Regions from separate parts of the Streptomyces sp. CA-111067 genome, predicted to be linked through region 1. Evidence: riboswitches for the same ligand, from Rfam matches in the RefSeq annotation. Region 1 holds a riboswitch; the other holds the start of a gene.
What was found. Region 1 has a riboswitch for thiamine pyrophosphate ahead of ACQPW6_RS30885 (thiamine ABC transporter substrate-binding protein). Riboswitches for the same ligand answer to the same signal wherever they lie in the genome.

Region 1 (5,127 bases):
GGCGGACCAGCAGCCGGCACGGGCCGTCGGGCGAACCGTCCGGCACCGGCAGCTTGCCCCATTCGGTGACGGCGGCGGCGCCGCTGACGGTGGCGTCGGCGATGGCGTCGAAGCCGAGGAAGCGGGCGACGAACTCCGAGGCGGGCTGCTGCCAGACGTCCAGCGGGCTGCCGCTCTGCGCGATCCGGCCGCCGTCCATCACCACCACCCGGTCGGCGAGGGCGAACGCCTCGCCCTGGTCGTGCGTGACGGCGAGCACGGTGGTGCCCAACCGGCCGAACAGCCGCCGCAGTTCGACCACCAGACGCTCGCGCAGGCCGCGGTCGAGCTGGCCGAGCGGCTCGTCCAGCATCAGCAGCCGCGGCTCCGGTGCGAGCGCGCGGGCCAGGGCCACGCGCTGCTGCTCGCCGCCGGACAGGGTGCCGATCTGCCGTTCCTGGGCGCCGGGCAGGCCGACCAGGTCGAGGAGTTCGGCCACCGTGCGCTGCCGCTGCTCGCGCGGCGCCTTGTGCATCCGCGGCCCGAAGGCGACGTTGCCGCCGACGTCACGCTGTGGGAAGAGCTGGTGGTCCTGGAACATCAGGCCGACACCGCGCCGGTGCGCGGGCACGCCCGCCTGGTCGGCGCCGTCGAGCAGCACCCGGCCGCCGTCCAGCGGCTGGAGCCCGGCGACGGCCCGCAGCAGGGTGGACTTGCCGCTGCCGCTCGGCCCGAGCAGGCAGACGATCTCGTGCGCGGCCACATCGAGGCCGACGGCGTCCAGCGCCGTCCGCTGCCCGAACCGTACGGTGGCGGCGTCCACTTGGAGCAGCGCTGATGTCGGTGCGGTGGCGGTCATCACAGCTCCCCGGGGCGGGCGTCGGCGGTGCGCAGGTTCTCCAGGACGAGCAGCGAGACCGCGCAGACCAGCATCAAGATCGTGCTGAGCGCCATCGCCTGGCCGTAGTTGACCTCACCGGCCCGGCCGAGCAGCCGGGCGACGGCGACCGGCAGCGTCGGAGTGTCGGGGCGGGCGATGAAGACGGTGGCGCCGAACTCGCCGAGCGACACCGCGAAGGCGAAGCCCGCCGCGATGGCCACCGCCCGTGCCACCAGCGGGAGTTCGACCTCCCGCCAGACCCGCAGCGGGGACGCGCCGAGCACCGCCGCCGCCTCCCGCAGCCGGTCGTCCACCGCGCGCAGCACCGGCAGCATCACCCGTACGACGAAGGGCACGCCGACCAGCGCCTGCGCGAGCGGCACCAGGATCCAGGACGAGCGCAGGTCCAGCGGCGGCTTGTCCAGGGTGATCAGGAAGCCGAAGCCGACGGTGACGGCCGAGGTGCCCAGCGGCAGCATCAGCAGCGCGTCGAAGCCGCGTACCAGCCGTCCGGCACGGCGGACCACGGCCGCGGCGGCGAGCCCGCCGATCAGCAGAGCGATGACGGTGGCGACGGCGGCGTAGCGCAGCGAGTTCCAGACAGTCTGGAGCGGGGCGACGGTGAACGTGCCGCCGTCGGCGTTGCCCAGCGCCCGGTAGAAGTCGAAGCCGTAGCCGCCCGGCACGTCGAGCGAGCGGGCCACGAGCACGCCGAGCGGCAGCAGGATCAGCACCGCGATGACGGCGAGCACCCCGCCGAGCAGCGCGCGTTCGCCCCGGCCGCGCGGGCGGTGCGCGGTGGTGCCCGCGTCCACCAGGCGCAGCGTGGCCTCCCGGCGCCGTACCGTCCAGCCGTGCACGGCCAGCACCGCGGCGACGGCGGCGAGCTGTACCAGCGTGAGGACGGCGGCGGTCGGCAGGTCGAGCAGCTCAGCGGTCTGCCGGTAGATCTCGACCTCGAGCGTGGAGTACGTGGGGCCGCCGAGGATCTGGATCACGCCGAAGGAGGTGAACGTGAACAGGAAGACCATCAGCCCGGCGGCGGCGAGCGAGGGGCCGAGCGCGGGCAGCGTCACCCGCCGCCAGGCGGCGAGGCGGCTCGCGCCGAGCATCCGCGCGGCCTCCTCCTGCCGCGGGTCGAGCTGCGCCCACAGGCCGCCGACGGTGCGGATCACCACCGCGTAGTTGAAGAAGACGTGCGCGACGAGGATCGCCCACACCGACGTGTCCAGCCGCAGCCCCCACAGCGAGTCGGTGAAGCCGCCGCGGCCGAGCAGGGCGAGGAAGGCGCTGCCGACCACGACGGTCGGCAGCACGAACGGCACCGTGACGACCGCACGCAGCAGCCGCTTGCCGGGGAAGTCGAGCCGCGCGAAGACGTACGCGCCGGGCAGCGCGACGGCCAGCGTCAGCGCGGTGGAGGCGGCGGCCTGCCAGCAGGTGAACCACAGCACGTGCCGGATAGCGCCGTCGCCGAGCACGTCGCCGATCCGGCCCAGCTGCCAGTGGCCGCCCTGGTGCAGGCCGCGGCCGACGATCGAGACCACCGGGTAGGCGAAGAACACCGCGAAGAAGGCGGTGGGCAGCGCCATCAGGCCGAGTCGCACCGCGAGCCCGCGCGACGGCTTGCGGGCCGCGGCAGCCGAGGCGGGGGCGGGGCCCGGGCCGTCGGGAACCGGGTTCGGGTCCTGCTCCTGGTTCTGGCGCGTTACAGGACGATGGAGTTCCACGCCTTGACCCAGTCGTCGCGCTTGGCCGCGATCTTGTCGGGCGCGAGCGTCGTCGGATGCGCGATCTTCGCGCCGTACTTGGTGAACACCGGCGGCTCCGTGGCGTCCTTGCGCACCGGGTCCACGTACATCTGCAGCGGCATGTCCTGCTGGAACGTCTTGCCGAGCATGAAGTCGATCAGCGCCTGGCCGCCCGCGGTGTTCTTCGCGCCGTGCAGCAGCCCGGCGAACTCGATCTGCCGGAAGCAGGTGCCGGTGGACACCCCGACCGGCGACTGCGCGGGCTCCGGGGTCACCCCGACCACCTCGGCAGGCGGGCTGGACGCGTACGAGACCACCAGCGGCTTGTCGCCGTGCGCCTTCTTTCCCGCGCCCGAGCCGGAGAACCGGCTGTCGTACGCCTGCTCCCAGCTGTCCACGACCTCGACGCCGTTGGACTTGAGCTTCTTCCAGTACGACTGCCATCCTCCCCCAGAGGCTGCGCCCTGGGAGGTGCCCCCATCCCCGAAGGTGGCGGCGCTGCCGAGCAGGAAGGCCAGGCCCGGCGAGGAGGTGGCGACGTTCTCGGTCACCAGCAGGTTCTTGTACTGCGGCTTCACCAGGTCGGCGAAGGTCTGCGGCGGGTCGATGTGGTGCTCGGTGAAGTACGCGCGGTCGTAGTTGACGCAGACGTCGCCGGAGTCGATCGGGGTGACCCGGTGCTTGGCCGCGTCGAGCTGGACGTCGGCGGGCACCTGGCTCAGGTCCTTCGCGGTGTACGACGTGAACAGGCCGTTGTCGAGCGCGCGGGAGAGCAGGGTGTTGTCCACGCCGAAGAAGACGTCGCCCTGCGGGTGGTCCTTGGTGAGGATGGCCTGGTTGACGGCCGCGCCCGCGTCACCGCCGCGCAGCACCTTGACGGTGTAGCCGGTCTCCTTGGTGAACTCCTTGAGCACGGCGGGCGAGGCCGCGAAAGAGTCGTGGCTGACCAGGGTGACGGTCTTCGACTTCGTCGCGCCACCGGAGCCTGAATCCGAGCTGGAGCTGCTGCCGCAGGCGGCGAGCGCGGTGGCGCCGACCGTGGCAAGGACGAGCGCGCCCACGGCACGCCGACGGATGGTCTTCACTTCTACGGACTCCCTACGCCGGTATGACCCGGATCAGGTGGGAGGGTCTGCGGTCTCGCGGGCCGCACTCTCAGCGCCGTTTCAGGCGCTCCCCTGTCGGATTGTTCATTTGTCTGTGCGATGGCAGCTGCACGATAGCAGCAGGTCAGCCGGGGCCGGTCAGGCAGTGCGGGCCGGCCGCCGCCGTGCCGGTCAGCGTTCGGCGGCGGCGAGCTGGCCGCAGGCGCCGTCGATCTCCTGGCCTCGGGTGTCGCGGACGGTCACCGGCACGCCGTGCGACTCCAGCGCCGCGACGAAGGCCCGCTCGTCCTCCGGGCGGGAGGCCGTCCACTTGGAGCCGGGGGTCGGGTTGAGCGGGATCAGGTTGACGTGCACGCGGTGGTTCTTCAGCATCCGGCCGAGCCGGTCGGCCCGCCACGCCTGGTCGTTGATGTCGCGGATCAGCGCGTACTCGATGGAGATCCGGCGGCCGGACACATCGGCGTAGTGCCAGGCCGCGTCCAGCACCTCGCGGACCTTCCAGCGGGTGTTGACCGGCACCAGGGTGTCGCGCAGCTCGTCGTCCGGTGCGTGCAGGGAGACCGCGAGCCGGCACTTGAAGCCCTCGTCGGCGAACCGCAGCATCGCCGGGACCAGGCCGACGGTGGAGACGGTGATGCCGCGCTGCGACAGCCCGAGGCCGTCGGGCTCCGGGTCGGTCAGCCGGCGGATGGCGCCGACCACCCGGTTGTAGTTGGCCAGCGGCTCGCCCATGCCCATGAAGACGATGTTGGACAGCCGGGCCGGTCCCCCGGGCACCTCGCCGTCACGCAGCGCGCGCATGCCCGCCACGATCTGGTGCACGATCTCCGCGGTGGACAGGTTCCGGTCCAGGCCCGCCTGCCCGGTGGCACAGAACGGGCAGTTCATGCCGCAGCCGGCCTGTGAGGAGATGCACATGGTGACCCGGTCGGGATAGCGCATCAGCACCGACTCGACCAGGGTGCCGTCGAACAGCCGCCACAGCGTCTTGCGGGTGTCCCCGTCGTCGCAGGACGCGTGCCGCACGACGGTCATCAGCTCGGGCAGCAGATCCTCCGCGAGCCGGCCGCGGGCCGCCGCCGGGATGTCCGTCCAGGCCGCGGGGTCGTCGGCATACCGCGCGAAGTAGTGCTGCGACAGCTGCCTGGCCCGGAACGGCTTCTCCCCCAGCGCGCTCACCGCCTCCTTGCGCTCCGCGGGCGAAAGATCGGCAAGGTGCCGCGGCGGCTTCTTGGCTCCGCGCGGCACGGCAAAGGTGAGTTCTCCGGGTACAGGCATGGTGCCTCCCAGTGTCGCAGATCCGCCCCGGTGTCCGGTCCTCAGCCGTTGCCGGCCGGCGGGCGGTAGCGGTCGTTCGCCTGGTAGTCGCCGGTGAGGTTTCCCCGGTCGTCCACTTTCCAGGCTCCCATGA
Region 2 (5,127 bases), 5.1 Mb from region 1:
GGTCTTCCCGCCGGTGGTGGCCAGCGCTGGGCCGCCGGCGTCGCCGGCGCATATGGTGGCGCCGTTCTGGCCGCTCAGCGGCAGGTCGGCGCCGCTCGGGGAACCGGCCGTGAAGGTCCCCGTGTGCAGCTTCAGCGGAACCCACTCGCTCGTGGTGCGGCCGTAGCCGGCCACGGTGACGGTGCTGCCGGTCGCCGGCGGCTGCGCGGCGATGGCGGCCGGCGCGATGCCGTGGACGGCCTGGTCCAGGCGCGCCAGGACCACGTCCCGGCCGGCGTACGGCACCAGCTGCACGACATCGCGCACCGCCCCGGCGGTGGTGGTGAGGTCGGTACGGCCGATGGTGGCCTGGATCGCCTCGGCTGGCGCGCCCGCCGCGGGGGGCCCGTCCGGAGAGATGCAGGCGGCGGAGGTGAGCAGCCACTGCGACTCGACCAGCACGCCGGAGCAGGCCCGTTCGCCGTCACCGATCTCCAGGCGCGCGGTGAACGCGAGCGACTGGTCGGCGGTCTCCGGGCCGGTGACCGCCTGGACGGGCAGGGCGGTGAGCGCTCCGGTGGCGAGTGAGGCGACGACCAGGCCGCCGAGGAGCGTTTTCCGGGCAGGGGGCATTGCCATGGGTTCCTCACTGGGATCAGTCTGCGATGTCCGAAGCTGATTTACTTTTCGTTCACGTCGAATTCATCTTGCCCGCTGCTCCGTATACACAGGCGGTCCTGTCCGGCCCGGGGCAAGCCAATCCTCACATTCCCGGGGCCGAATACCTAGAGGACGAAGAGGGAAATCTCAGGCAGTTTCCGAACTGCCCGGTTGTGGATTCTTTAATTCCGGTTCCATAAGAACCCGGGGTTTTTGAATTCACAACGGCGGAGCCGGTCAGATGGGGGAGGAGGCCAGGGCGTAGTGGCGGCGGGGGATGCGGCCGGCCTGGTGGGCCAGCCGGCCGGCGGCCACCGCGTGCCGCATCGCCAGGGCCATCGTCGGCGGGTGCTGGGCGCGGGTCACCGCGGAGGCCAGCATCACGGCGGCGCAGCCGAGCTCCATCGCCTGGGCCGCGTCGGACGCCGTCCCGGCGCCCGCGTCCAGGATCACCGGCACCCGCGCCCGCTCGGTGATCAGCTGGAAGTTGTGCGGGTTGCGAATCCCGAGCCCCGAGCCGATCGGCGACCCGAGCGGCATGATCGCCGCACACCCGACGTCCTCCAGCCTGCGCGCGAGCACCGGATCGTCATTGGTGTACGGCAGCACCGTGAAGCCGTCGTCCACCAACGTCTCGGCCGCGTCGAGCAGTTCGACGGCGTCGGGCAGCAGCGTCCGCTCGTCGGCGATGACTTCGAGCTTCACCCAGTCCGTGCCGAGCGCCTCGCGGGCCAGCCGCGCGGTGAGCACCGCCTCGCCCGCGGTGAAGCAGCCCGCGGTGTTGGGCAGCACCCGGATCCCGTGCCGCCGCAGCACCGAGAGCACCGACCCCTTCGCGGCGGGGTCCAGCCGCCGCATCGCCACGGTGGTCAGCTCGGTGCCGGAGGCGACCAGCGCCTGCTCCAGGACCTCCAGGCTGGGCGCGCCTCCGGTGCCCATGATGAGCCGGGACGTGAAGTCGGTGCCGGCGATCCGCAGCGGGTCGGCGGCCACGCCGGTGTCCACGTGTTCGGTGTCCGGCACGTCAACCCCCCTGTACCGCGGTCAGGATCTCCACCCGGTCGCCGTCGGCGAGCGCGGTGCCGCCCCAACGCGTCCGGGGCACCACCGTGTCGTTGAGCGCGACGGCCACCCCGGACGGCGCCGAGGTGAGCGTCGCCACCAGCGCGTCCAGCGCCAACGGCGGTTCCAGGGAGCGTCGTTCACCGTTGACGAGAACCGTCATCGACCCCTCGGCGGCGCTCATACGGTCTGCTCCAATCGGGCGGCTGCGGCCGGACGGTCGAACCGGCTCGCGGCGAACGGCCGCGCGTAGTCAGGGAGTTCGCCGGAGGTCAGCACCTCGGCCATCACGTCACCGGTCACGGGGGTGAGCAGCACGCCGTTGCGGTGGTGGCCGGTGGCCAGCAACAGGCCGTCCAGCGCGGTCGGTCCGAGCAGCGGGGCGTTGTCGGGGGAGCCGGGGCGCAGCCCGGCGAGCATCTCGGTGAGCGGGAGTTCGGTGATGCCGGGCACCAACTCGTGCGCGTCCCTGAGCAGTTCGTAGACCCCGCCGGCGGTGACCGTGGTGTCCCAGCCGAACTCCTCGCTGGTGGCGCCGAGCACCAGCTCGCCGTTCTCCCGCGGCACCAGGTAGACGTGGCTGCCGCGGACCACCGCGCGGACCGTACGGGACAGGAACGGCGCGTGCGTGGGCGGGATCCGCAGCCGCAGGATCTGGCCCTTCACCGGGCGGACCGGCGGAGCCACGTCCTCCGGAACGCCCGCGATCCGGCCGCTCTCGCTGCCGGCGGCCAGTACCGTCGAGGCGGCGGCGATCTCGCGGCCGTCCGCGAGCAGCGCTCCGGTGGCCCGGCCGGCGGTGACGGTGACCCGGGCCACGGCGGACCGCAGGAAGACCACCCCGGCCAGCTCGGCTGCCCGCAGCAGCGCGCCGGCCAGCCGCCGCGGGTCCACCTGGTGGTCGCCGTCCACCCGCAGGCCGCCGCGGACGCCGGGCGCGAGCAGCGGTTCGAGGCGGCGGCACTCGCGGCCGCTGAGCCACTGGGTGCGCAGGCCCAACGACGTCTGGAACGCGTGCAGATCGCGCAGGTGCGCGCGGTCGTCGGCGTCCAGGGCGACGGTGAGGGTGCCGCAGGGGCGGTAACCGGTGTCGAGACCGGTGAGGTCGGTGAGTTCGGCGACGAAGTCGGGATAGCGGGCGGCCGACGCGGAGTTCAGCTCCAGCAGGGTCTGCTCGCCGTACTGCAACTCGGTGACCGCGGCCAGCATGCCCGCCGCCACCCGGGCGGCTCCGCCGCCGGGTTCGGGGTCGGCGAGGGCTGTGCGCACTCCGCGTTGGGCGGCGCGCCAGGCGGTGACCAGACCGATGATGCCGCCGCCGATGATGAGGGCGTCGAAATTTCGGGTGTGCATGGAACTGCGGCTCCTCCCTTCGCCGGCATGACCCGGATCAGGTTCCTACGGTCGGCGGCCCGCTCAGCCGCCCTCTCAGCCCGGTCCGCCGGGCTCCCGCGAGTGTTCGCTTGCGCCGGCCACTCTATCCCTGCCGCCGTCCGCCGGGGCCACGCCCCCGTTCGCCTGCCGGTGTGACGACAGAAAGCGGCGGCGCGCCCCACCTGGGCGGGTTCGCCTGGGGGGCGGGTTACCGTGAGCGGATGAGCGAGCGGAGCGCTGTGGTCATCGTCGGGGCCGGGATGGCCGGGGTGCAGACGGCGGTCGCGCTGCGCGAGCAGGGGTGGCGCGGATCGGTCACGCTGCTCGGCGACGAGCCGCACCCGCCGTACGACCGCCCGCCGCTGTCCAAGGCCGTCCTGCTCGGCGCCCTGGGCAGCGAACCCCTCGACGTCCGCTTCGACGTCGACTTCGACGCGCTCGGCGTCGACCTGCGGCTCGGCGTCCGGGCCGAGGCGCTGCGCGCGGAGGGACGGGAGCTGATCACCGACGCCGGCCCGCTGCCGTACGACGAGCTCGTACTGGCCACCGGCGCCCACCCGGTCGCGCTCCCGGGCAGCGCCGGCCTCCCCGGCGTCCACCTGCTGCGCACCCTGGACGACGCCGCCGCGCTGCGTCCCGTGCTGGCGGCCCGGCAGCGGATCGTGGTGGTCGGCGCGGGCTGGATCGGCGCGGAGTTCGCGACGGCCGCGCGGCAGGCGGGCTGCGCAGTCACCGTCGTCGAGGCCGCCGACCGGCCGCTGGCCGGAGTGCTGCCCGCCTCCGTCACCGCGCACATGCGGACCTGGTACGCCGAGGCCGGCGTCGAGCTGCGCACCGGCAGCGCGGTCGCCGCCCTCGAACCGGGCGCGGTGGTCCTCGCCGACGGCAGCAGGCTGCCCGCCGACGCGACCGTCGTCGGCATCGGGGTGCGGCCCGCGACCGGCTGGCTGGCCGGCTCCACCGTCGCGCTCGACCCGGACGGCGCCGTGCGCGCCGACGGCCGGCTGCGGACCACCGCCCCCGGCGTCCTCGCGGTCGGCGACTGCGCGTCCTTCCCGTCGGCCCGCTACGGGGTGCGGCTGCTGGTCCACCACTGGGACAACGCGATGCAGGGCCCGCGCACCGCCGCGGCGAACCTGGCCGGCGACGACCAGGTGTACGACCCGGTGCCGTACTTCTGGTCCGAGCAGTTCGGCCGGTTCGTGCAGTACGCCGGGCACCACGGCGACGCCGACACGATGCTGCCGCGCGGCGACCCGGCCGGCCCGGCCTGGTCGGTGTGCTGGCTGCGGGACGGCGTGCTGGTGGCGCTGCTGGCCGTCGGCCGGCCGCGCGACCTGGCCCAGGCGCGCAAGCTCATCACCCGGTCGGCCGTCCTCGACCCCGCGCTCGCCGCGGACCCCTCGGTGCCGCTGAAGTCCGCGCTGAAGTCCGCGCCGCGCTGACCCGCGGGGATCGCGATTCGCGCCACTGGCGGCAGCGGTTGTCGGTGCGGAGTGGCACGCTGTTCCTGTGACTGTTTTCTCGTCTGTTGACGCAAAGATTGACGCTCTCGTCCCCTCGTGGCTCACGCTGCCCGAGGTCGCCGAGCGGCTCGGACTCGACATCACCCGGATCCGGCCGCTCATCAAGGAGGGCAGCCTGCTCGCGGTCCGCCGCGGGGAGAACAAGGTGCTGATGGTCCCGGCGGACTTCGTCGGCGACGGCGCGATCACCAAGGGCCTGGCCGGCACGCTGACCGTCCTGAAGGACGACGGCTTCTCCGACGAGGAGGCGCTGGAGTGGCTGTTCACCGCCGACTCCACCCTCCCCGGCACGCCCGCCCAGGCGCTGCGCGAGAATCGCGGGACCGAGGTGAAGCGCCGCGCGCAGGCGCTCGCCGTGTAGCCCGTACGATTCCGCCGCGCGCGCCGGTCCGGTGCGCGCGGCGCGACGCCCCAGGGGAGCCGACCGTATGACCAGCACCGTTCGTGAGCGGCTCGCCGACGCCCGGCTCTACCTGTGCACCGACGCCAGGGCGCAGCGCGGTGATCTCGCGGAGTTCGCGGACGC

Region 2: it holds a riboswitch for thiamine pyrophosphate, as region 1 does, so the genes downstream of both, thiO (glycine oxidase ThiO) here and ACQPW6_RS30885 (thiamine ABC transporter substrate-binding protein) in region 1, are expected to answer to the same signal.

Annotation. Positions count from the first base shown of each region.
Region 1 covers NZ_CP192103.1:6,964,524-6,969,650, reverse strand. Annotated here, with positions in the region: gene ACQPW6_RS30895 (ABC transporter ATP-binding protein) at 1-838, opposite strand, end outside; gene ACQPW6_RS30890 (ABC transporter permease) at 838-2,451, opposite strand; gene ACQPW6_RS30885 (thiamine ABC transporter substrate-binding protein) at 2,568-3,695, opposite strand; TPP riboswitch at 3,689-3,800, opposite strand; gene rlmN (23S rRNA (adenine(2503)-C(2))-methyltransferase RlmN) at 3,888-4,994, opposite strand; gene ACQPW6_RS30875 (hypothetical protein) at 5,036-5,127, opposite strand, start outside.
Region 2 covers NZ_CP192103.1:1,851,578-1,856,704, reverse strand. Annotated here, with positions in the region: gene ACQPW6_RS08110 (trypsin-like serine protease) at 1-618, opposite strand, end outside; gene ACQPW6_RS08105 (thiazole synthase) at 877-1,632, opposite strand; gene thiS (sulfur carrier protein ThiS) at 1,664-1,864, opposite strand; gene thiO (glycine oxidase ThiO) at 1,882-3,054, opposite strand; TPP riboswitch at 3,051-3,164, opposite strand; gene ACQPW6_RS08090 (NAD(P)/FAD-dependent oxidoreductase) at 3,297-4,520, shown strand; gene ACQPW6_RS08085 (Rv2175c family DNA-binding protein) at 4,588-4,962, shown strand; gene thiE (thiamine phosphate synthase) at 5,030-5,127, shown strand, end outside.